Linked DNA regions of Methylibium petroleiphilum PM1. The protein of the gene in region 1 interacts with the protein of each later gene in a pairwise test. Links are inferred from orthologs where the notes say so. Each region holds a gene or a part of one and is shown on either strand. Other genes may lie near its edges. The genes, in order: dsbD and MPE_RS06070.

The links.
Region 2: the proteins of dsbD (region 1) and MPE_RS06070 interact in binary tests that used the Escherichia coli proteins (3 or more experiments, as listed by UniProt). The link is inferred for Methylibium petroleiphilum PM1 from one-to-one orthologs.

Annotation. Positions count from the first base shown.
Region 1 is NC_008825.1:3,624,625-3,634,195, reverse strand. The notes cover bases 1-2,921. They hold dsbD (protein-disulfide reductase DsbD), read left to right. Parts: upstream 1-485; coding sequence 486-2,357; downstream 2,358-2,921. Other genes in these bases: MPE_RS17240 (ABC transporter permease), read right to left, coding at 2,569-2,921; rplQ (50S ribosomal protein L17), read left to right, coding at 1-243. In the rest of the region: more of MPE_RS17240, read right to left, coding at 2,922-3,411; MPE_RS17235 (ABC transporter ATP-binding protein), read right to left, coding at 3,422-4,201; MPE_RS17230 (XdhC family protein), read right to left, coding at 4,273-5,277; MPE_RS17225 (hypothetical protein), read right to left, coding at 5,335-5,637; MPE_RS17220 (methyltransferase domain-containing protein), read right to left, coding at 5,735-6,346; MPE_RS17215 (HDOD domain-containing protein), read right to left, coding at 6,419-7,270; MPE_RS17210 (pilus assembly protein), read right to left, coding at 7,422-9,571. UniProt on the Escherichia coli protein: Required to facilitate the formation of correct disulfide bonds in some periplasmic proteins and for the assembly of the periplasmic c-type cytochromes.
Region 2 is NC_008825.1:1,299,745-1,309,394, forward strand. The notes cover bases 4,405-7,404. They hold MPE_RS06070 (DsbE family thiol:disulfide interchange protein), read right to left. Parts: upstream 6,172-7,404; coding sequence 5,638-6,171; downstream 4,405-5,637. Other genes in these bases: MPE_RS06060 (tetratricopeptide repeat protein), read right to left, coding at 4,405-5,184; MPE_RS06065 (cytochrome c-type biogenesis protein), read right to left, coding at 5,181-5,645; MPE_RS06075 (heme lyase CcmF/NrfE family subunit), read right to left, coding at 6,171-7,404. In the rest of the region: MPE_RS23215 (hypothetical protein), read right to left, coding at 1-1,842; MPE_RS06050 (hypothetical protein), read left to right, coding at 2,610-2,960; ypfJ (KPN_02809 family neutral zinc metallopeptidase), read left to right, coding at 3,087-3,971; more of MPE_RS06060, read right to left, coding at 4,015-4,404; more of MPE_RS06075, read right to left, coding at 7,405-8,156; cytochrome c maturation protein CcmE, read right to left, coding at 8,153-8,617; heme exporter protein CcmD, read right to left, coding at 8,614-8,793; heme ABC transporter permease CcmC, read right to left, coding at 8,793-9,557; heme exporter protein CcmB, read right to left, coding at 9,564-9,650. UniProt on the Escherichia coli protein: Involved in disulfide bond formation. Catalyzes a late, reductive step in the assembly of periplasmic c-type cytochromes, probably the reduction of disulfide bonds of the apocytochrome c to allow covalent linkage with the heme.

The DNA.
Region 1 (9,571 bases):
ATCACGCTGGCCAAGGAGCCGACGCTGGCCAACCGCCGCCTGGCCTTCGATCGAACCCGCGATCGCGATGTCGTCGCCAAGCTGTTCAATGACCTCGGTCCGCGCTACAAGGCGCGCCCGGGCGGCTACACCCGCATCCTGAAGATGGGTTTCCGCGTCGGCGACAACGCGCCCATGGCCTTCGTCGAACTCGTCGATCGCCCCGAGCCTGCGGCCCAAGCGCCGGCCGAGGCGACCGAGTAAGGCGGGTTGATGGTTGGGGCTCCGGGCCGGTGAATCCGCCCGGAGCGCCCGCAACGAGGTTCTGCAAGGCCAGCCATCGTGCTGGCCTTCTTGCTTTCCGTGCCCGCCGGCGCGAGGCGATGGGGACGGAACCGTCAGGAATGACGCAGGGTCCGAACTTCCGATAGCGCTTCGATGACCATGACAGGCTACTCTGCAGGGATTGGCTGCCGACCCTTCCGACCCTCGTTCGACCTGACCGCATGCCCCCCGTGACGCCCATCCGATTCCTGCGCACGCTGCTGCTGTGGCTGACTGCGCTGCTCCCCTTGTTTGCTGCAGCGGCTGAGGATTTCCTGCCGCCCGAGCAGGCCTTTCGCTTCGACGCGCGGGTCCTCGACGGCAAGTCGATCGAGATCGGCTTCGTCGTGGCGGACGGCTATTACCTGTACCGCGAGCCCTTCAAATTTGAAGCACAGGGGGGCGGGGTGGTGCTCGGCGCGCCGGAAATTCCTTCCGGGACGGTGAAGTTCGACGAGACCTTCGAGAAGGATGTCGAGACCTACCGCGGACGCGTGGCGATCCGTTTGCCGGTCGATGCCGCACCGGCGTCCTTCCAACTCGTCGTCACCAGCCAGGGTTGCGCCGATCAGGGGTTGTGCTATCCACCGATGCAGAGCGTGGCCGATGTGCGGCTGGCGGGTTTCGGTGGAGACGGCAGTGTTCGCGTGCCGGCGGACGGTCGCGGGCTCGATGGCGCCCTCGCCGCATCGCGCGCATCGGCCTCCATGGCGGGGGCGAGCCGCAGTGGAGACGCGGCCATCGACCATGCGTTGCGCAGCGGCCGCTTCTGGCTTGTGGTCTTCGCGTTCTTCGTCGCGGGGTTGCTGCTGTCGTTCACACCCTGCGTGCTCCCGATGCTGCCGATTCTGTCGTCGCTGATCGTCGGGCAGGGCGGTCAGGCTGTGGCGCGCTCGCGCGGACTGCTGCTCGCCGGCGCGTATTCGCTCGGCATGGCCTTGGTCTACACCGCGCTCGGCGTGGCCGCGGGTCTGGCAGGCGAGGGCCTGGCGGCGGCCTTGCAGAACGCCTGGGTGCTGGGCGCGTTCTCGCTGTTGCTGACGCTGCTGGCCCTGTCGATGTTCGGCGCCTACGAATTGCAATTGCCAGCGGTGCTGCGCGACCGCCTTGCCGCGTCTTCGGGGCGGCTGCAGGGTGGGCGGCTGGCGGGCGTGTTCGCAATGGGCGGCGTGTCCGCGTTGATCGTCAGCCCCTGTGTTGCTGCACCGCTGGCCGGCGCCTTGCTGTACATCAGCCAGACGCGCGACGTGCTGCTGGGCGGCAGCGCGCTGTTCTCGCTGGCCGCCGGCATGAGCGTGCCGCTGCTGCTGCTCGGTGCGTCGGCCGGGGCCTTGCTGCCGCGCGCGGGGGCGTGGATGGAGAGCGTCAAGCGCTTCTTCGGCCTGTTGCTGCTGGCCGTTGCCTGGTGGATGCTCAGCCCGGTCGTGCCCGCGCCGCTCGCCGTCGCCGGCTGGGGCGTGCTGCTGATCGGTGCCGCGGTGTTCCTGCATGCCTTCGACCGCCTGCCGGAGATCGCCGGCGCTGACCTGCGGCTGGTCAAGGGGCTCGGTCTCGCGCTGGCCGTCGCAGGCGCCACGCAGATCGTCGGCGCTGCGGCCGGGGCGCAGGACGCACTCAAGCCCCTGCAGCCTTTCGTCGTCGGCATCTCCCCAGCTGCGGCTGCGGCGCTGCCTGGCAACGCGATAGCCGCGACGCACGACGGCGTGAGCTTCCGGCGTGTCAGCACGGTCGAGGAACTCGACGCCGCGGTCCGTGGCGCCGGTCGACCGGTGATGCTCGACTTCTACGCCGACTGGTGCGTGAGCTGCAAGGAGATGGAGCGCTTCACCTTCACCGATCCGGCCGTGCAGGCGCGGCTCGGCAAGGCCTTGCTGCTGCAGGCCGACGTGACGCGCAACAGCGAGTCGGACCGGGCGCTGCTCAAGCGCTTCCAGCTCTTCGGCCCGCCGGGTATCGTGTTCTTCGATGCCGGTGGCCGTGAGCTCGAAACGCGTGTCATCGGCTTCCAGAATGCCCAACGCTTCCAGCAGAGCCTGCAGTCGGCGGGCCTGTGAACTGGCGCGACGCAACACGCGCGTGCTATACTCTTGGTCTCAGTCGCGGGGTGGAGCAGTCTGGTAGCTCGTTGGGCTCATAACCCAAAGGTCGTTGGTTCAAATCCAGCCCCCGCAACCAAGATCAACAGGCGCCAGCCTTTTCAAAACGCCCACCGCTCGGTGGGCGTTTTGCTTTGTGCCGCACTCGGTGGACTCGTCGACTTGCGGCTCATCGAGCTGCGTCGTGTTTCGGCATCTCGCTCTCGTGCCAGCGACCGAGCAGCCATTTCGACAGGCCCGAGAACACGAGGAAAATCGCCACACCGAGCAGCGACACCAGCAGCAGCGCGGCGAACATCAAGGGCGTCTCAGTGCGGAAGCTGGCCTCGAGAATGCGCGAGGCGAGTCCGGTGTCTCGCCCGGCTGTGCCGGCGGTGAACTCAGCGACCACTGCGCCGATGAGGCTCAGGCCACCGGCGACTTTCAGGCCCGCCATGAAATAAGGCAGTGCGCTGGGCACGAGCAGGAAACGCAGTCGTTGCCAGCGTGTCGCGCCGTACAGCGTGAACAGATCTCGCAAGCGTGCGTCGGCACTCTTCAGGCCGATAGTGGTGTTCGCCAGGATCGGGAAGAAGGCGACGATCCACGCGCACAGCAGCAATGCCAGCGTGGTGCTTTCGACGTAGATCAGGATCAACGGTGCGATGGCGATGATCGGTGTCACCTGCAGCACGACGGCGATCGGGAACAGCGCCACTTCCACCCAGCGCGACAGCGCGAACGCCACCGCCAGCAACACGCCGCCCAGCACGGCTGCGCCCAGCGCCAGCAGCGTCAGCTTGACGGTGAACCAGAGTGACGGCCCGAGCGTATCCCAGCGTTCGATCAGCGTCCTGAAGATCAGCGACGGCGCCGGCAGGATGTAGTGAGGCACCTTCTGAATGTGGACGACGAGTTCCCAGGTCACCAGCAGCGCCACGATCAGCGCCGCCGGCACGATCGCGCGCAAGGCACGCGCCCGCCATGCCGCGGGCTGCGGGGAGGTATCGGTGCGGGGGCGAGCGACCGGCATCGTCGCAAGCTCAGTCGGGTCCCACCGCAACGCCTTCGACCGCGCGGCGCAGCGCCCGCGAGACCGCGACACATTGTTCGCCGTAGTGCGCGGCAGTCCGGAAGGCCTCGCCGCGCAGTCCGCGCTGCTCGATGCGGATTTCTTCGCGGAGGCGGCCGGGAGCGGGGCCCATCAACAGCACGCGGTCGGCCAGGTAGACCGATTCGTAGACGCTGTGCGTCACGAACACCATCGCGAAGCCTTGCTCGGCCTGGATCGCCAGCAGATCGTCGTTCAGCCTCTGGCGCGTCAACTCGTCAAGGGCGCCGAAGGGCTCGTCCATCAGCAGCAACTGCGGCCGCAGCGCCAGGGCTCGGGCGATCGACGCGCGCATCTTCATGCCGCCCGACAACTCGTGAGGGTAGGCCTTCGCCGCCGCCGTGAGGCCGACCCGGTCCAGCGCCGCGTCGATCGTGGTGGCCGCCGCGGCCCGTGTTCGGCCTTGCAGGCGCAACGGCAGCCACACGTTGTCGGCCACAGTCGCCCATGGCATCAAGGTCGGCTCCTGGAACACGAAGCCGAGCTCCGGCGCGCTGCCGCCGGCCCAGGTCACGGTGCCCGACCCCGGCCGCTCCAGGCCGGCGATCAGCCGCAGCGCCGTGCTCTTGCCGCAGCCCGAAGGTCCGAGCACGCTGACAGTCTCGCCGGCGCGCAGATCGAAGCTCAAGCGGTCGAGGGCCACGATGCCATTGGGGTAGCGCAAACCCAGTTCGCGCAGGCTCAGCAAAGGGGGGGCGTCAGCAGCGTTCATGCGGGCAGCGCCAGCGGTACACGAGCGACCGGATTGTCGTTGGGCGCCTGGGGTGGCGCTCCAAGCCCGGATCAGGCCTGCTGCAACTCTGCGGCACGCAGCGGCGGGACTGCCGAACCGGTCTTCTTCTGCGCCAGGTCGACTCCGTGGCGCACGGCGATCAACTCGGCCAGGATCGACACCGCGATCTCGGCCGGCGTCCTGGCGCCCAGGTGCAGACCGACAGGGCCGTGCAACCGGTCGATCTCGCCAGGCGACAGGTCGAACAGCGCAAGGCGCTCCTTGCGCCGCGCTGTGTTGTCGCGCGACCCCAGCGCACCCACGTAGAAGGCGGGCGACTTCAGCGCCTCGAGCAGCGCCAGGTCGTCGAGCTTGGGATCGTGCGTCAGCGCCACCACCGCGCTGTGCGGGTCGAGTGCCAATTCGACGACCAGATCGTCCGGCATCGCCGTGCTGAAACGGCAGCCCGGCACGTCCCAGCCCAGGTGGTATTCCTCGCGCGGGTCGCAGCAGATGACCTCGAAATCCAGAGCCAGCGCCATCTGCGCCAAGACGCGCGTCAGCTGCCCGGCGCCGATCATCACCAGGCGCCAGCGGGGACCGAACAGTGCACGAAGCGTGTGGCCGTCGAAGCTGAAGGCCTCGCCGCGCGAAGCGGTCTCCAGGGTCACGCTGCCGCTGGACAGGTCGAGGCGGCGCGCCACCAGTTCGTGGCGCGCGGTGCGTGCCAGGAGCTCGTCGATCCAGGCGACCGAACTCAGCGGCTCCTGCAACAGGCGCAGATTGCCGCCGCAAGGCAGGCCGAAGCGGGCCGCTTCCTCCTTGCTCACGCCGTAATTCACGAGCGCCGGGGTGGCGACGCGCTCGCCATGCCGCACGCGGTCGATCAGGTCGTCCTCGACGCAGCCGCCGGATACCGAGCCGACCACCTGGCCGTCGTCGCGCAGGGCCAGGAGCGCGCCCGGCGGCCGGGGCGCCGAGCCCCAGGTTTCCAGCACCGTGACCAGCCAGACGCGTCGGCCTTCGGCGAACCAGCGGCGCGCCTCGGTCAACACCTGCAGGTCGAGACTGTCCATCGTGCACTCGGCGGTCGGGACGTGGACGCGAGGCTCGCGTCGCGCACCCGCGGACGATCAGTCCGCGCTGCTGGTTTCGCTGGTTTCTGCGGCGGCCGCCGCAGCTGCGGCGGCGGCGAGCTTCTTGCTGCGCGGATTCTTCTCGCACAGGGGCTCGCAGACCGGCTGGCTGCGTCCGAGCACCTTTTGCATGGTGCGTCGGTTGGGGGGCTGGTGGGCGCCGCAGAAGAAGCAGGACATGGTGTTCGTCGCGCCCGAGAACGCGCCGGGGCGCGGAGAGAACGGCGAGCCCGGGGCCTTGCTGGTGTAGCGAAGCCCGTCCTGCTGGATGCGGGTCGTGGTGTCTTTGCGTGAGGCCATACCGCTATTGTCTCAGGCTCTGGGCCCTTTTGTCGGCGCGGGGCAACCCGCAGCGAGCGAAAGCGGGTTTCCGGGCCTGCGGCAGGCCCTCGCTCGGTCAGCGCCGGGTCAGCACGATGGCCAATTCTGCCCAGGTGCTGGACGGGTGCGGAACGCGAGCGTAGGGCGGGCGGGGCCAGTCCCAGCGATCGCCCGGCAGCAGCGCCCGCAGCGCGTTCACGTCCACGTGATACGGCGGGCCCTCGATCAGGCCCTGGCCGGCGCCTTCCCGCAGCGCCTGCATCGCCAGCAGGGCCAGCGTGCCGCCCGGACGCAGCCATGCGTGCAGTCGGGCGGCGTAGGCCACCCAGTGGTCGGGATGCAAGGCGCACAGGCAGGTCTGTTCGTAGACCGCGTCCAGCGGCGCTGTGGGTTGCCAGGTCAGCACATCGGCCTGCACGACCTCCGCGGCCAGGCCCGCCGCGGCGAGCCGGCCCTGAGTGAGGCGCACGGCGCCGGGCGCGTAGTCGATGGCGGTGACCGAAAAGCCGCCGCGTGCGAGCGCCACCACCTCATGTCCGCTGCCGCAGCCGGGCACCGCAATGCGCCCCGGTGCCAGGCTGCCGTCGCCCAGCCAGGCGGCAAGCTGCGGACTCGGTGCTCCACGATCCCAGGGCAACTGCCCGGTGTCGAAGCGCTGCTGCCAGAAGTTGAGGTCGGGACCGCTCATGCGAGCCAGTCTAGGGCCTGCCGCGGTGGCCGGCGAGCGCCGCCGCGTGACAGACGCTGCGGCGCGGCGCGCTCATCCGTCGATCGCGCGCACCAGGGCTTCGGTCGCGGGCAGCGACAGATTGAGCAGGCGGGCGATCGCGGCCAGATCGTCCGGCACCGCGGGGTTGTCCCAGCCGCGCACGGGATCCTCGGTGTGGCGGGCCAGCCGGATGGCCAGCACCACGTTCTGCACCTGGGGTTGGGCCGCCTGGCTGTTGTCGTCGGCGATGCGTACCAGCAGTTCGGGCAGCGCCCAGGTGTGCATCAGGGCCTGTTGCAGCGCGAGCAGGTCGATATTCAGCAGCTGACGTTGTGCATGGTCTGAGCGCAGCGTCGGGTCGGCGCGCTGGCGGCGGGCAATCTCGAGCGCCAGAGCCGGCGCGTGGCACCACAGCAGCATCTCCGCGAAGTCATGCAGCAGCGCCGCCAAGTGGAGGACCTCTGCATCGTCGTCCATGCGGTGGACCGCAAAGCCCAGCGAGAAGTTGGCCGCGCGGTGCGCACGCCGCATCACGCGCTGCAGGCCGGCCAGGGCCTCCGGCTGGCTGGCCAGGTGCACCTCGATCTGCGCCATGCCGTTGAATGTGTTGAAGAACGGGCCGATCCCCATCATCACCAGCGCCGCCGTGACCGTCTCGGGCCCGCTGTTGTCGCCGCCGTCCCGCCGGCGGCGCAACTGGGCCACGGCCGCGAGCAGCTTCAGCGACATCAAGGGGTCCTGCCGCACCGGCTCGGCGAGCTGGTGCGCGTCGACGTCACCGCGGGTGGCTTCCACCCGCTCCAGCAACTCCAGCTCCTCCGCCGTGGCCGCCAGCACCGGGATCGGCGCGTCACTGAACCAACGGGTCCAGGCGGGCAGGTCGGGCAAGGCGTGGGTGAGCATGGGGAGGGTTCCGGGCGATGCGTGGTTATCGGCCGCTGAATCCCTGTCTGTAGGGGGCGGGTGCGTTTCGGCGGCACTGGCAGGACCCTGAAAACAAGAAAGCCTCCGGACCGCAGACGGCGCCGGAGGCTGGGCGGGGGACTGCGCCTGATCAGTTCGACAGCGGGAGTTCGCGCCAGTTCAAGCGCCTCAATCCGACAGGGAGACCGAAATTGAGATCGTTCTTGCCCAACTCACCCTTCTCGTCGCCGCGGATCGCCGTCATCTTGCCGTCGACCTTCACGAACTTGAAGTCGGTGATAAGGCTGGTCGTCTGGATATACGAGACAACCGTGGAGTTCTCCAGCAATCGAGAGATACCTCTGGAGAAATCCGCTCCGTAGATACGGCTGATGCCCGAGGGGTTGCAGCTGTCGCCACCAGGCAAACTGGGTGTGAAGGCGACGGTGCCGAAGAAGCTGATAGGGTCATTGGTCAGCCGCCATGCCACCGTGTTGCTCGCGTTCTTGCCGAGATCGATGAACCATCCCATGGGGGCGGCCGCCGTGGCGGTGTAGCCCGCCAGGAGATTAGTGTTCTCGACCAGCTTGTCACGACCGATCGGGAACGAGACGCCGCTCGGAAGCGTGGTGTTGAAGGCGACCGCATTGCCATCTGTGATGGCGTAGAAGCTTTGCATCTGGGCGGACCCGATGTCGGTCGAGTCCAACAGGCGACCGGTGCCGATCATCACCACGCGTTGGCGCGTCGTCGGGTGCACTTCGATCAGAGGCCGCGAAGTCACTGGTTGAGCCCCTTCGGTGGGGTGGCTGAGTGTGGCAAGTCGCAGCGGGGCAGGGTAGCTTCCGGTCGTGCCAGTGACGTTCAGCCGCCAGAGATTGCCGAGCAGATCGCCAGCGTAGATCGCGTCAGCGTAGCCATCGGTGAAGTCGAGCACGTAAGCGTTCGCGTGCGCCAGGCCCGCATCGTTGGCAATCGTCCCCACGCCAGTAGAAACCGCTTCGAGCAGCGCACCCGTCTTAGGATTCACGAAGAACAGGTAGCCTTGACCGTCGGGTGTGTTGTAGCCCGACGTGAAGATCACCGTCCAGCCGTACTTGCGCGTCTTCACGATCATCGGTTCGCCGAACGAATAGCCCATGCGTGAATCGGTGAACTCCCAAAGCACGCGGGCCGCAGCGTCTGCTTCGGAGTTGATTCCGCCCGGATCGGTCACATCGATCGCGTAGAAGCTGCGCCCGCCCTTTCCAAGGCCGCCGACCAGGATCGACCGCCAATCGGACGCCGTCGAGGCCGGCGTGCTGCCTGTCCCGGTCCGGTTGAAGTCCACGTCCTTGACCACCGGCGTGGCGTTCACGAAGAAGCGATGATTGAACGGAGTGCGGCCTAGCGAGGCCAGACCGCTCACATTCGGCGTTCCGTCCGGGCCATTGAATGCTGCATTCGGGATGTAGGCGAAGATCTCACGCCCGGCATCGGTGCCCGAAAGTGCGCCATTGAAAGCGTGGAGCATGCCGTCGTTCGCGCCGACATAAACGACGGTCGGGCGGTTCGCACGGGCCGCTCTGAATGCTCGATAGCCAGGGTTGGTGACGTCCGACAGCGATAGCGAAGGCGGACCGACCGGCAACACACGCGACCCGACGATGTCGCCGAGCAACTCCGTGCGCGTTCGGTAACCGGGGGTCGTCGAGGCCAGTTCGTTCGTCCGATCACCTCGAAGGTAATTCAGATAGTTGACGCTGTCGTCCCCGGCAACATAGCTCGTGTCGAGCAGTGCAAGCTGGGCAGCATTGACTCTTCCGGCGCCGGTGCTGGTAGAGCGAAATGCCACGCCGGTTGCGCCCGCAGGATCCCAGGTCACCACATTTCGGTTGGTGCTCCAGCCCGTGCCGGTGAGCTGCGTCTTCAACTTCTCGGTGGCGCCCCATTGCCGTGTGGGGATGGGGACGCCCGAGCTGAACGACAGCGAGTTCGCCAGCAATTCGCCCGTCCAGCTGTTGTTTTCCGCGTCGTACGAGGCGCTGTAGCTCGCATTGCCGGTGAGGGTCAGGACCGGGTCTACGGTGGAGAACGAGGTGGTGTAGGCGTCCAGGTCTGCGACGATCTTCTCGAAGGCTGCCGTCAGGCCCGCGACCATGGTGTCGGGACGGCCGGCGGTGTAGTAGTTGTCGGGCCGTGCCTGAGTACCGACGGTCTGGCCGGTCGTGGACCACCACTCCTGCGGCAGCGCCGCGGTGCGGGTGGCCGGGTCGTAGTCGTTCGGCACGGTGAAGCCACCGTACTTTGCCGCGAGGTAAA
Region 2 (9,650 bases), 2.3 Mb from region 1 along the record:
TGCCAGGTACCTTCGATAAGGTCCCTGCGCGACAATTTCTCGAAGGCCGAATGTGAACAGCATCGTAGGAAGGTGGTGCTTCTCGAATGCTTCGGCGTTCTCATCGAGGAGCGCCTTCCAGTGACGACTGTAGAACCGGTGCGTGCACGTGAGGTCCCTGAGTGCATCGGTGTCGATGACGATTCTTCTGTTGGGGCACCCGGCGCCAAGGTGGCATTCGTGTGCTTCGCAAAGCCCGTCGACGAGCATATCGAGCCTCGGTGGTGTTGCAGGGTCAGCGCACGAACTTCCATCGCCCACCGGTGAGAAAAGCCTGCCCGTCGGGCATGGTTGACCTTCGATGGCGAACTGCACAGAGCGTTCTAGCTCGCGCTGGTAGGCCAAATTTATTGACGAGTTAATGGCCCGAAGGATGGGTTGGTCCAGGTAACGCGCCGTTGTGGTTGACGTAGCATGTCCGGCCTTCCGTTGCGTCGCCTCGATACTCGCGCTCTCGAGATCAAAGGCATTGATCGCTTGAACTCGAACCTGGTCCAGTGAGAACTGAGGCAAGTCATGTCGAGAGATGAATCCCGACAGGACGTAGTGCCAGTTGGCATAGGGACGGACTACGCCGCGCCTAGCTACGTGCGTGTTGAAGAAGAGGCGGTCCTCACCGCTCGCGACCCAACCGAGCGCTTTGACTTCGCCAAGATTCTCTTTGAGTGTGCGCAAGGCCCGCAGGACTTCGTGATCTCGAGGTGATACGACCAGATCGGGAGCAGTTTGATTCGTTCGTCCCTTCAGTGAAGTCACGATGAACCCATTGCCGTTAGGAACTATTCCCTTCGTGGTGAGGGCTACGACAGTCGTGAAGTTCCATCGTGACGCGCATTGAAGAATGAGCGCGCAGGCAAGCATTTCCGTCTGAGTCAGGACCGTTGGGGTCAGGAGTCGATATGCTTTGTTGCGATCGATCTTCACGCCGTAGTCACGGGCCAGGGCGCACATCGCTTCGCCGCCATACACGGTTGGAAGTATTGGTACACGTGCCTCTCGCCGCCACTTTTCGATGACCTGGGCGTATGCGGTCAAGACCGTTTGGGGGCTAGCCACGCGCACTATCTCAGGCACGAACTTATGCCGCAGGTGCGCGTTGGACTCAATGAACAACTTGAGTTGCTCGAGCTCGCTTCCGTGGCACTCGCTCCGCGCAAGGTCTGCGATCGTCAACTGCAGAGTGGCGAATGCGTCAAGATCCTTGACTGCTCCCTCGACGACTCTGGCGAGATCGGTGTCGAGCGTCTGCCGTATTTGGGCCTTGAGGTCAGCTAATGACTCGTGGGGCAGTGCACCCACAGGGTAGCGATGAACAGTGTTCGCGCCGTCCGGTAGTTCGCTGAACAACTTTCGATTCTGAGGCGCGACGCGATCGAACCGGCTGACGAAGTGGCGGCTCAGTCGTTCTGGGTCGATGTTTGGCGGAAAGAGCTTGTGCTCTAGCAGCCAGCGCCTAGTCTCATTTGAACGACTGAACTTCTGAGCTTCTGGCCAGCTGGTCTCGGCAATAGAGTCCTCGAGCGCGGCCAGAGCTCGAGCAATGTCTGTGAGTCCTACTCGACCGACAGGTATCGACGCAGCCGCGAGCCACTCGGCGTTCTCCGCCGCTGCGGAAAGCGCCAGCCAAACGGAGTCCGCCACGCTGGTGTGTTCAGGTGTCGACTCGGCGCGTCTGGCACGCGCACTGAGCACTTCAGCAACCCATCCAGGAGCGCCCAACTGCGTGTCGAGCTTGCGGAACAGCTTACGGCCGGTGTATATCGCACCGTAGCGGTTCAGACGGACTGCGATGCTGATGTCCATTACCGTACGCGTGAAGACTAGACACTGCCGGGAAGTAGCTCGGCAAAGCTACGTTGCGCACCGTCTCTATACTACATTAGGCATCATCGTCAACGTCACGCCCTTCGAGCCGGAATGGGAAGGCTACGTGACGCTGGAGTTCAGCAACACCACGCCGCTGCCGGCCAAGATCTACGCGGGCGAGGGCTGCGCACAGGTGCTGTTCTTCGAGAGCGACGAGGTCTGCGAGACCAGCTACAAGGACCGCGGCGGCAAGTACCAGGGGCAGCGGGGCGTGACTTTGCCCAAGACCTAGCGTTGGTGGCGCCGTGGCGCGGGCGCCGCGCCGGGCCGCTGTGTTGCGCTCGTGTCCCCCGCGGTCCGCCCTGCGGGCCGACCGCTCCTCCTTTACCTCGCTCCACACAGCGGCCCGTCACGGCGCTTCGATACACCGTGGATTGCCACGGTCAAAAGACCTTCGTACGCCGCGGTGGTGCGTGCGACCAGGGCGTCGGGTGAATGGCGAAGTGAGGTAGAGGAGGAGGGCCGGGCGTGAGCCCGGCACGGGGGACACGAACGCAGCCGTTCACCCGGCGCCCTGGTCAGCAGCGCTCAGCCTGATCGGCGGCGAACGGACTGTAGGAAGTTGCCTGACACGCCACTACCGCTCCACGCAGCAAGCGCTCAACTGCGGAGGCTTCGGCGGTGTATTCGCGGCATTGCGGGTGTGCGGCGCCCCTAAGCTCATGACATCGAAATGCCATCCACGATGGCCCCGGAGCCGACTCATGAACCCGCGCGACCTGCCTGCCGACTATCACGACCTGCCGACGATGCCGGCCGAGTTGCTCACCGAGTTCGACGACACCGGCTTCGCGTCGATCGACGACATCGCCTGCACCCGCCTGGGCGTGAAGGCTTCGCAGACCCCGCTGGCGGTCGATGTGTGGACGCTGTCGCGCTTCCGGGCGCTGATGGCCGAGGAGGGCTGGCCGGTGCACGCCGCCCGCATGCTGTTCGACCGCGTCTACGCACACGAGCGCCTGGCCTTCGCCCACAGCAGCGCCAACCAGATCCTGCGCGAACTCGCGCTCGACCTGTTCCGCCGCATGCACGCCGACGACGGCCTGTCGCACTGAGGCCGCCGCCGCCGACGCGCGGCCGGGCCTGCTGTCCTTCCCCGAGATCGCTCCCTGGCTCAGCGAGAAAGCGCGGCGCCCGGCAGTACCATGGGCCGCATCGTTCGGCTTCCGGGGAGGGGCGTCATGAAGTGGGAAGGCCAGGAACAGAGTGACAACGTCGAGGACCGCCGCGGCATGGGCGGCGGTGGGCGCGGCGGACTGCCGATCGGTGGCCGCGGCATCGGTGTCGGCACCATCGTCATCGCGCTGGTGGCGGGCTGGATCTTCGGCATCAACCCGCTCACCGTGCTCGGCATCCTGAGCGGTGGCGGGGGCGCACCCACGGCGCAGGTCTCCACCGGCCCGGCCCCGGCACCACCGGCCGACGACGCGCAGGCGCGCTTCGTCTCCGTGGTGCTGCGCAGCACCGAGGACGTGTGGACCGAGGTCTTCCGCAGCGGCCAGGCGCAATACGTGCGGCCCAAGCTGGTGCTGTTCCGCGGTGCCACGGCCACCGCCTGCGGCACGGGCCAGAGTGCGATGGGCCCGTTCTACTGTCCCGGCGACCAGCAGGTCTACATCGACCTCCAGTTCTTCGACACGCTGCACCAGCGCCTCGGCGCGCCCGGCGATTTCGCGCAGGCCTATGTGATCGCGCACGAGGTCGGCCACCACGTGCAGCAGCTGCTGGGCATCAGCGAGAAGGTGGAAGCGGCGCGGCGCGGCGGCAGCGAGGCCCAGGCCAACGCGATGAGCGTGCGCCTGGAGCTGCAGGCCGACTGCTTCGCCGGCGTGTGGGCCAACCGCTCGCAGCAGGCGCGGCAGTGGCTGGAGCAGGGCGACATCGACGAGGCGCTGAACGCGGCCTCGCAGATCGGCGACGACACGCTGCAGCGGCGCAGCCAGGGGCAGATCGTGCCCGAGAGCTTCACCCACGGCAGCAGTGCACAGCGCGTGAGCTGGTTCAAGCGCGGCATGCAGACCGGCCGCATCGCCGACTGCAACACCTTCGAGGCCAGCCGGCTCTGAGTGGGGCCCGGGCAGCGCGGTGCGCTGCTCGCCCCCGCTGGGCCTACTTCGCGGCCGGCTCGCCGATCTCGATCTGCAGCCCGGTCGTCCCCACGGCCACGGCGTCCGACAGGCCCTGCAGGTCGCCCGGCTGCGGCATCGCATCGCCGCTGCGCGACAGGCGGGCGCCGACCACCACCTGGGTCGCACCCGAGAGCCGGGCCGCCGGCGACATGGACAGGCTGTCGTCGAGCGTGAACTGCAGCGGCAGGTCCTTCGCCTGGCGGCGCAGGATGGCGAGCGGCATGCGAGGAGCGCCTTCGCCGGCCGCCCGCGCGAACACGAACAGCGTGTCCTCGGGGGCCACGCGGTCCTTCAGCGACGGCGCCAGGCGCACCGTGCCACTCACCCGGGCCGGCACGCCGGCGGGCAGCGGCGGCGACGACGCGGCTGGCGTCACGGCGGGCGCAGACTCGGCGGACGGCGGCAGACCGGCGAGCTGGCGCGCCTGCGCCACGCTCGCGCGGATCTGCTGGGCGAACGGGCTGTCGGGCGGCTCCACGCGCGCCAGTGCCTCCCAGTGCTTCACCGCCGTCGGGTAGTCCTTGCGGTCGAAGGCGATCAGGCCGGCGAAGGCGAGCGCCTTCGGGTGCGCCGGGTCGAGCGCGAGCGCGCGTTCGACCAGCCGAGTCGGCTCGCCGTGCATCGCATCGCGGTCCAGCGCGACCAGCGAGGCGCCGAGGTCCACCAGCAACGAGGGGTCGCGAGGATTCAGCGCGACGGCCTTGCGGTAGGCCTCGACGGCTTCCGCATGCCGGCCCAGCGCCGCGTAGGAGCGCGACAGCATCTGCCAGCCCTCGGCGTCGTCGGGGAGGGACTTCAGCCGCTCGGCGAGTTGATCGACCATCGCGGCGATCTGCGCCCGGGCCGGGTCGCCGCCCGCGCCGCTCGCAGCGGCCGGCGGGGGGGCGGCGGCCGACCGCGACCCGGGACCGAGATCCAGCAGGCCGGGGGCGCCGAGCCAGCCGTAGCCGCCGCCGACGATGACGAGCGAGAACACCGCGAGCGCGGCCGTCAGCCCGAGCCGGCGGCGCGGACCGGCGGCGGCCGTGTCGCCGGCATCGGCTGGCAGGGAGGTCGGCGCGGTGCGCCAAAGAGGGCGCGTCAGGGCGGCGATCGCGGCAAGGCACAGTGCGGCCGCCAGCAGCAGGAAGAACAACAGCATCGGGGTCATGGGGCGCGCGGTCCGGCGCCGTCGGCGTCGTCCTCGTCGGGTTCGAAGTGATCGTCGCTCAGCCGCGCGCGCCGGCGCAGCACCAGCAGCAGGGTGACCAGGCCGCCCACCAGCAGCACGAAGGGGCCGAACCACAGCAGCCAGGTGCTGGTCCGGACCGGCGGGCGGTAGAGCACGAAGTCGCCGTAGCGGTCGGTCATGTACTGCAGGATCTCGGCCTGGCTGCGGCCTTCGCTCAGCATGCTGCGGACCTGCCGGCGCAGGTCGACGGCGAGGTCGGCGTGCGAGTCGGCGATGGTCTGGTTCTGGCAGACCAGGCAGCGCAGCTCGGCGGCGATGCGCATCACGCGCGCCTCGAGCACCGGGTCCTCGGCCAGCGGCGGGGCGTCCTTCGCCACGGCAGGGCCGGCCAGCAGGCCCGCCAGCAGGGCCGCGGCAACGAAGCGGCGCCCGCTAGCCATTCAGGGCCTTCAGCAGCGGCCGGATGCGGGTTTCGATGACGGCCGGCGTCAACGGGCCGATGTGCTTGAGGCGCACCAGCCCCTGCTGGTCGATCACGAAGGTCTCGGGCACGCCGTAGACGCCGAAGTCGATGCCGACGCGGCCGTCCGCATCGAAGGCCGAGGCATCGTAGGGGTCGCCGAAGCGGCGCAGCCACTCCAGGCCGGCCGGCCGGGTGTCCTTGTAGTTCAGGCCGATCACCGGCACCGACTTGCTGCGGGCGAACTCCATCAGCGTCGGGTGTTCCTCGCGACAGGCCACGCACCACGAGGCCCACACGTTGAGGATCCACACCTTGCCCAGCAGGTCGTCGCGGCGCAGCGTCTGGTTCGCGTCGTCCAGTCGCGCGAGCGTGAAGGCCGGTGCGGGCTTGCCGATCAGCGGCGAGGGCACCTCGGTCGGCGACAGCCCGAGCCCGCGCCACAGGAAGACGACAAGGACGGCGAACAGGCCGAGCGGAAGGATGTAGCGCAGGCTCCTCAGCATCACGCCACCGCTCCGGCCGGGCCGGCCTGCTGCCCGTGCTCCTGGCGCTGCCGGGCGCGGTAGCGCCGATCGCTCGCCGCGAGGGCGCCGCCCAGCGCCATCAGGACGCAGCCGCCCCAGATCCAGTTGACGAAGGGCTTGAAGTAGACCCGCACGATCCAGCTGCCGTCGGCGGTGGGCTCGCCCAGCGACACGTAGAGGTCGCGCGTGATGCCGCGGTTGATGTCGGCCTCGGTCATCGGGTTGCGCTGCACGCGGTAGATGCGCTTCTCGGGCTTCAGCAGCGCCACCGCCTTGCCGTCGCGCGTGACTTCGATCTGGCCCTGCAGGCCGTCGTAGTTCGGGCCCTGGATCTCCTTCAGGCCGCGCAGCGCGAACACGAAGCCGCCGGCCTCGGTGGTGTCGCCGATCGCCATCTTCACGTCACGCTCGAGCTGGTAGGTGGTGACCATGCTCACGCCGAAGGCGAACACCGCCACGCCCAGGTGGGCCAGCATCATGCCGAGCATCGCGCGCGGCAGCTGCCGCGCGCGGGCCGCCAGGCTCATCGGCAGGCCACCGGCCGGGCGCAGCCGCTCCCACAGGTCGACCCCGAGGGCGGCGACGATCCAGTAGCTCATCAGCAGGCCGAGCGTCGCGCCCAGCGCGATGCGGCCGGCCAGCCAGCCCGTGAGCAGCGCCGCGACCACCGCGATGGCGGCAGCCCAGCGCAGCCGGCGGGCCAGGTCGGGCAGTTCGGCCTGCTTCCAGCGCGCCAGCGGCCCCACGCCGAGCAAGAACACCGCTGGCGCCATGAGCGGCACGAACACGGCGTCGAAGTAGGGCGGCCCGACGGAGATCTTGCCCAGGCCCATGGCGTCGAGCAGCAGCGGGTAGAGCGTGCCGAGCAGCACCGACAGCGTGGCGACGACGAACAGCACGTTGTTGGCGAGCAGCATCGACTCGCGCGACACCACGCCGAAGCGCGCGCCGAGCCCCACCTTGGGCGCGCGCCACGCGTACAGGGTGAGCGAGCCGCCGATCACGATGACCAGGAACAGCAGGATGAACAGGCCGCGCTGCGGGTCCGTGGCGAAGGCGTGGACCGACGACAGCACGCCCGAGCGCACGAGGAAGGTGCCGAGCAGCGACAGCGAGAAGGCGACGATCGCCAGCAGCACCGTCCAGGACTTGAAGGCGCCGCGCTTCTCGGTGACCGCCAGCGAATGGATCAGCGCCGTGCCGGCCAGCCAGGGCAGGAAGGAGGCGTTCTCCACCGGGTCCCAGAACCACCAGCCGCCCCAGCCCAGCACGTAGTAGGCCCAGGTGCTGCCGAGCATGATGCCCAGCGTCAGGAAGGCCCAGGCGGCGGTGGTCCAGGGCCGCGTCCAGCGCGCCCAGGTGGCGTCGAGCGTGCCGCCGAGCAGCGCCGCGACGGCGAAGGCGAAGGCCACCGAGAAGCCCACGTAGCCCATGTAGAGCATCGGCGGGTGCACGATCATGCCGGGGTCCTGCAGCAGCGGGTTCAGGTCGTTGCCGTCCGGTGGGACCGGGAACAGGCGGTCGAAGGGGTTGGAGGTGATCAGCATGAACAGCAGGAAGCCCACGCTGATCAGGCCCATCACCGCGAGGATGCGCGACACCACCGGCACCGGCAGGTGGCGGCTGCGCAGCGCCACCGCGAGCGTCCAGCTGCTGAGCATCAGCACCCACAGCAGCAGCGAGCCCTCGTGGCTGCCCCAGGAGGCGGCGATGCGGTAGAACAGCGGCAGCGCGCTGTTCGAGTTGGTGGCCACGTTCAGCACCGAGAAGTCGTGTCGCACGAAGGACGCCACCAGGCAGCCGAAGGCCAGCGCGACCAGCAGGAACTGCGTCTGCGCCGCCGGCCGCGCGAGCGCCATCCAGTCGGCGCGGCCGCGAGCGGCGCCCAGCAGCGGCAGGGTGCCCTGGATCAGGGCGGTGGCCAGCGCCAGCAGCAGCGCGATCTGCCCGAGCTCGGGAATCATGGTCGGGTTTCCTTGACGACGGTCTCGCCGAGCTTCTGGTTGCTGGCGCCGGCGCGCTGGAGCGCCTCGGCGGCTTCGGGCGGCATGTAGTTCTCGTCGTGCTTGGCGAGCACCTCGCGGGCAACGAACACGCCGTCGTCGCCGAGCTGGCCTTGTGCGACGACGCCCTTGCCCTCCTTGAACAGGTCGGGAAGGATGCCCTGGTAGCGCACCGGAATGCTCTTGACGGTGTCGGTCACGACGAAGCGCACCACCAGGCCGTCGCGCTGCACGCTGCCGCCGTCGACCAGGCCGCCGAGGCGGAAGGCGCGGCCCACCGGCGCCTCCTTCGCCGCCACCTGGGCCGGCGAATAGAAGAACACGAGGTTGCTCTGGAAGGCATTGAGCACCAGCGCCGCGGCCACGCCCACGGCCGCGACGATGCCGACGATCAGCACCAGGCGCTTCTGGCGCGGCTTCATGGCTGCAGCTCCGTGTCGACCGTCTCGCCGGCGGCACGCGCGAGCGCCAGGCGCTGGCGGCGCGCGACCCGCCAGGGTTCGGCCGCCATCAGCAGGGCCGTGACGGCATACGAGCCCCACACGTAGAGGCCATAGCCGCCCATGTCGAAGAACGCCGAGGCGCTGGGCCAATTCATCAGGACTGCTCCTCGCGTGTTCGGGACCGTGTCGCCAGGTCGCGCACCCAGTCGGCATGCGACTCGCGTTCCAGCACCAAGGCGCGGGCGCGCATGAACACGACCGCGAAGGTGTAGGCCCAGAACGCGAACGTCATCAACAGCATTGCCGTCAGCATGGTGGTGGCCATCTTGGGTGCCGCGGTCATGGTGATCGTGGCGCCCTGGTGGAGGGTATTCCACCACCGGACCGAAAAATAGATGATGGGGATATTCACCGCGCCCACGATCGCCAGCAATGCTCCGGCACGGTCGCCGCGTCGCACGTCGTCGATCGCCGCAACCAGCGCGATGTAGCCTAGATACAGAAACAGCAGGATCAGTTCCGAAGTCAGCCGGGCGTCCCACACCCACCAGGTGCCCCATGCGGGTTTGCCCCAGAGGGCGCCGGTCCACAGCGCGAGGAAGGTGAACAGCGCGCCGGTCGGCGCCAGCGCGTGCGCCAGCATGAAGGCCATGCGGGCATTGAACATCCAGCCGACGGCGGCCCAGAAGGCCATCGCGAGGTAGATCACCATCGACATCCACGCGGCCGGCACGTGGATGAAGATGATGCGGTAGGACTCGCCCTGCTGCGCGTCGGTGGGCGCGACGAAGAAGCCCATGTAGAGCCCGGCCGCCGCCAGCGGCGCGGCCGCCGCCCACAGCCAGGGGATGAGCCGGCCGGCCAGCGCGTGAAAGCGCGCGGGCGCGGCGAAGGTGAACCAGCGAAAGCGTTCGGTCACGCCGTTTTACTCCAGTGAGATGCGCAGCGCGGCTGCGGTGGCGACCGGCGCCGTCAACGCCGTCAGGATCAGCAGCGCCCCGAGGATGGAGAA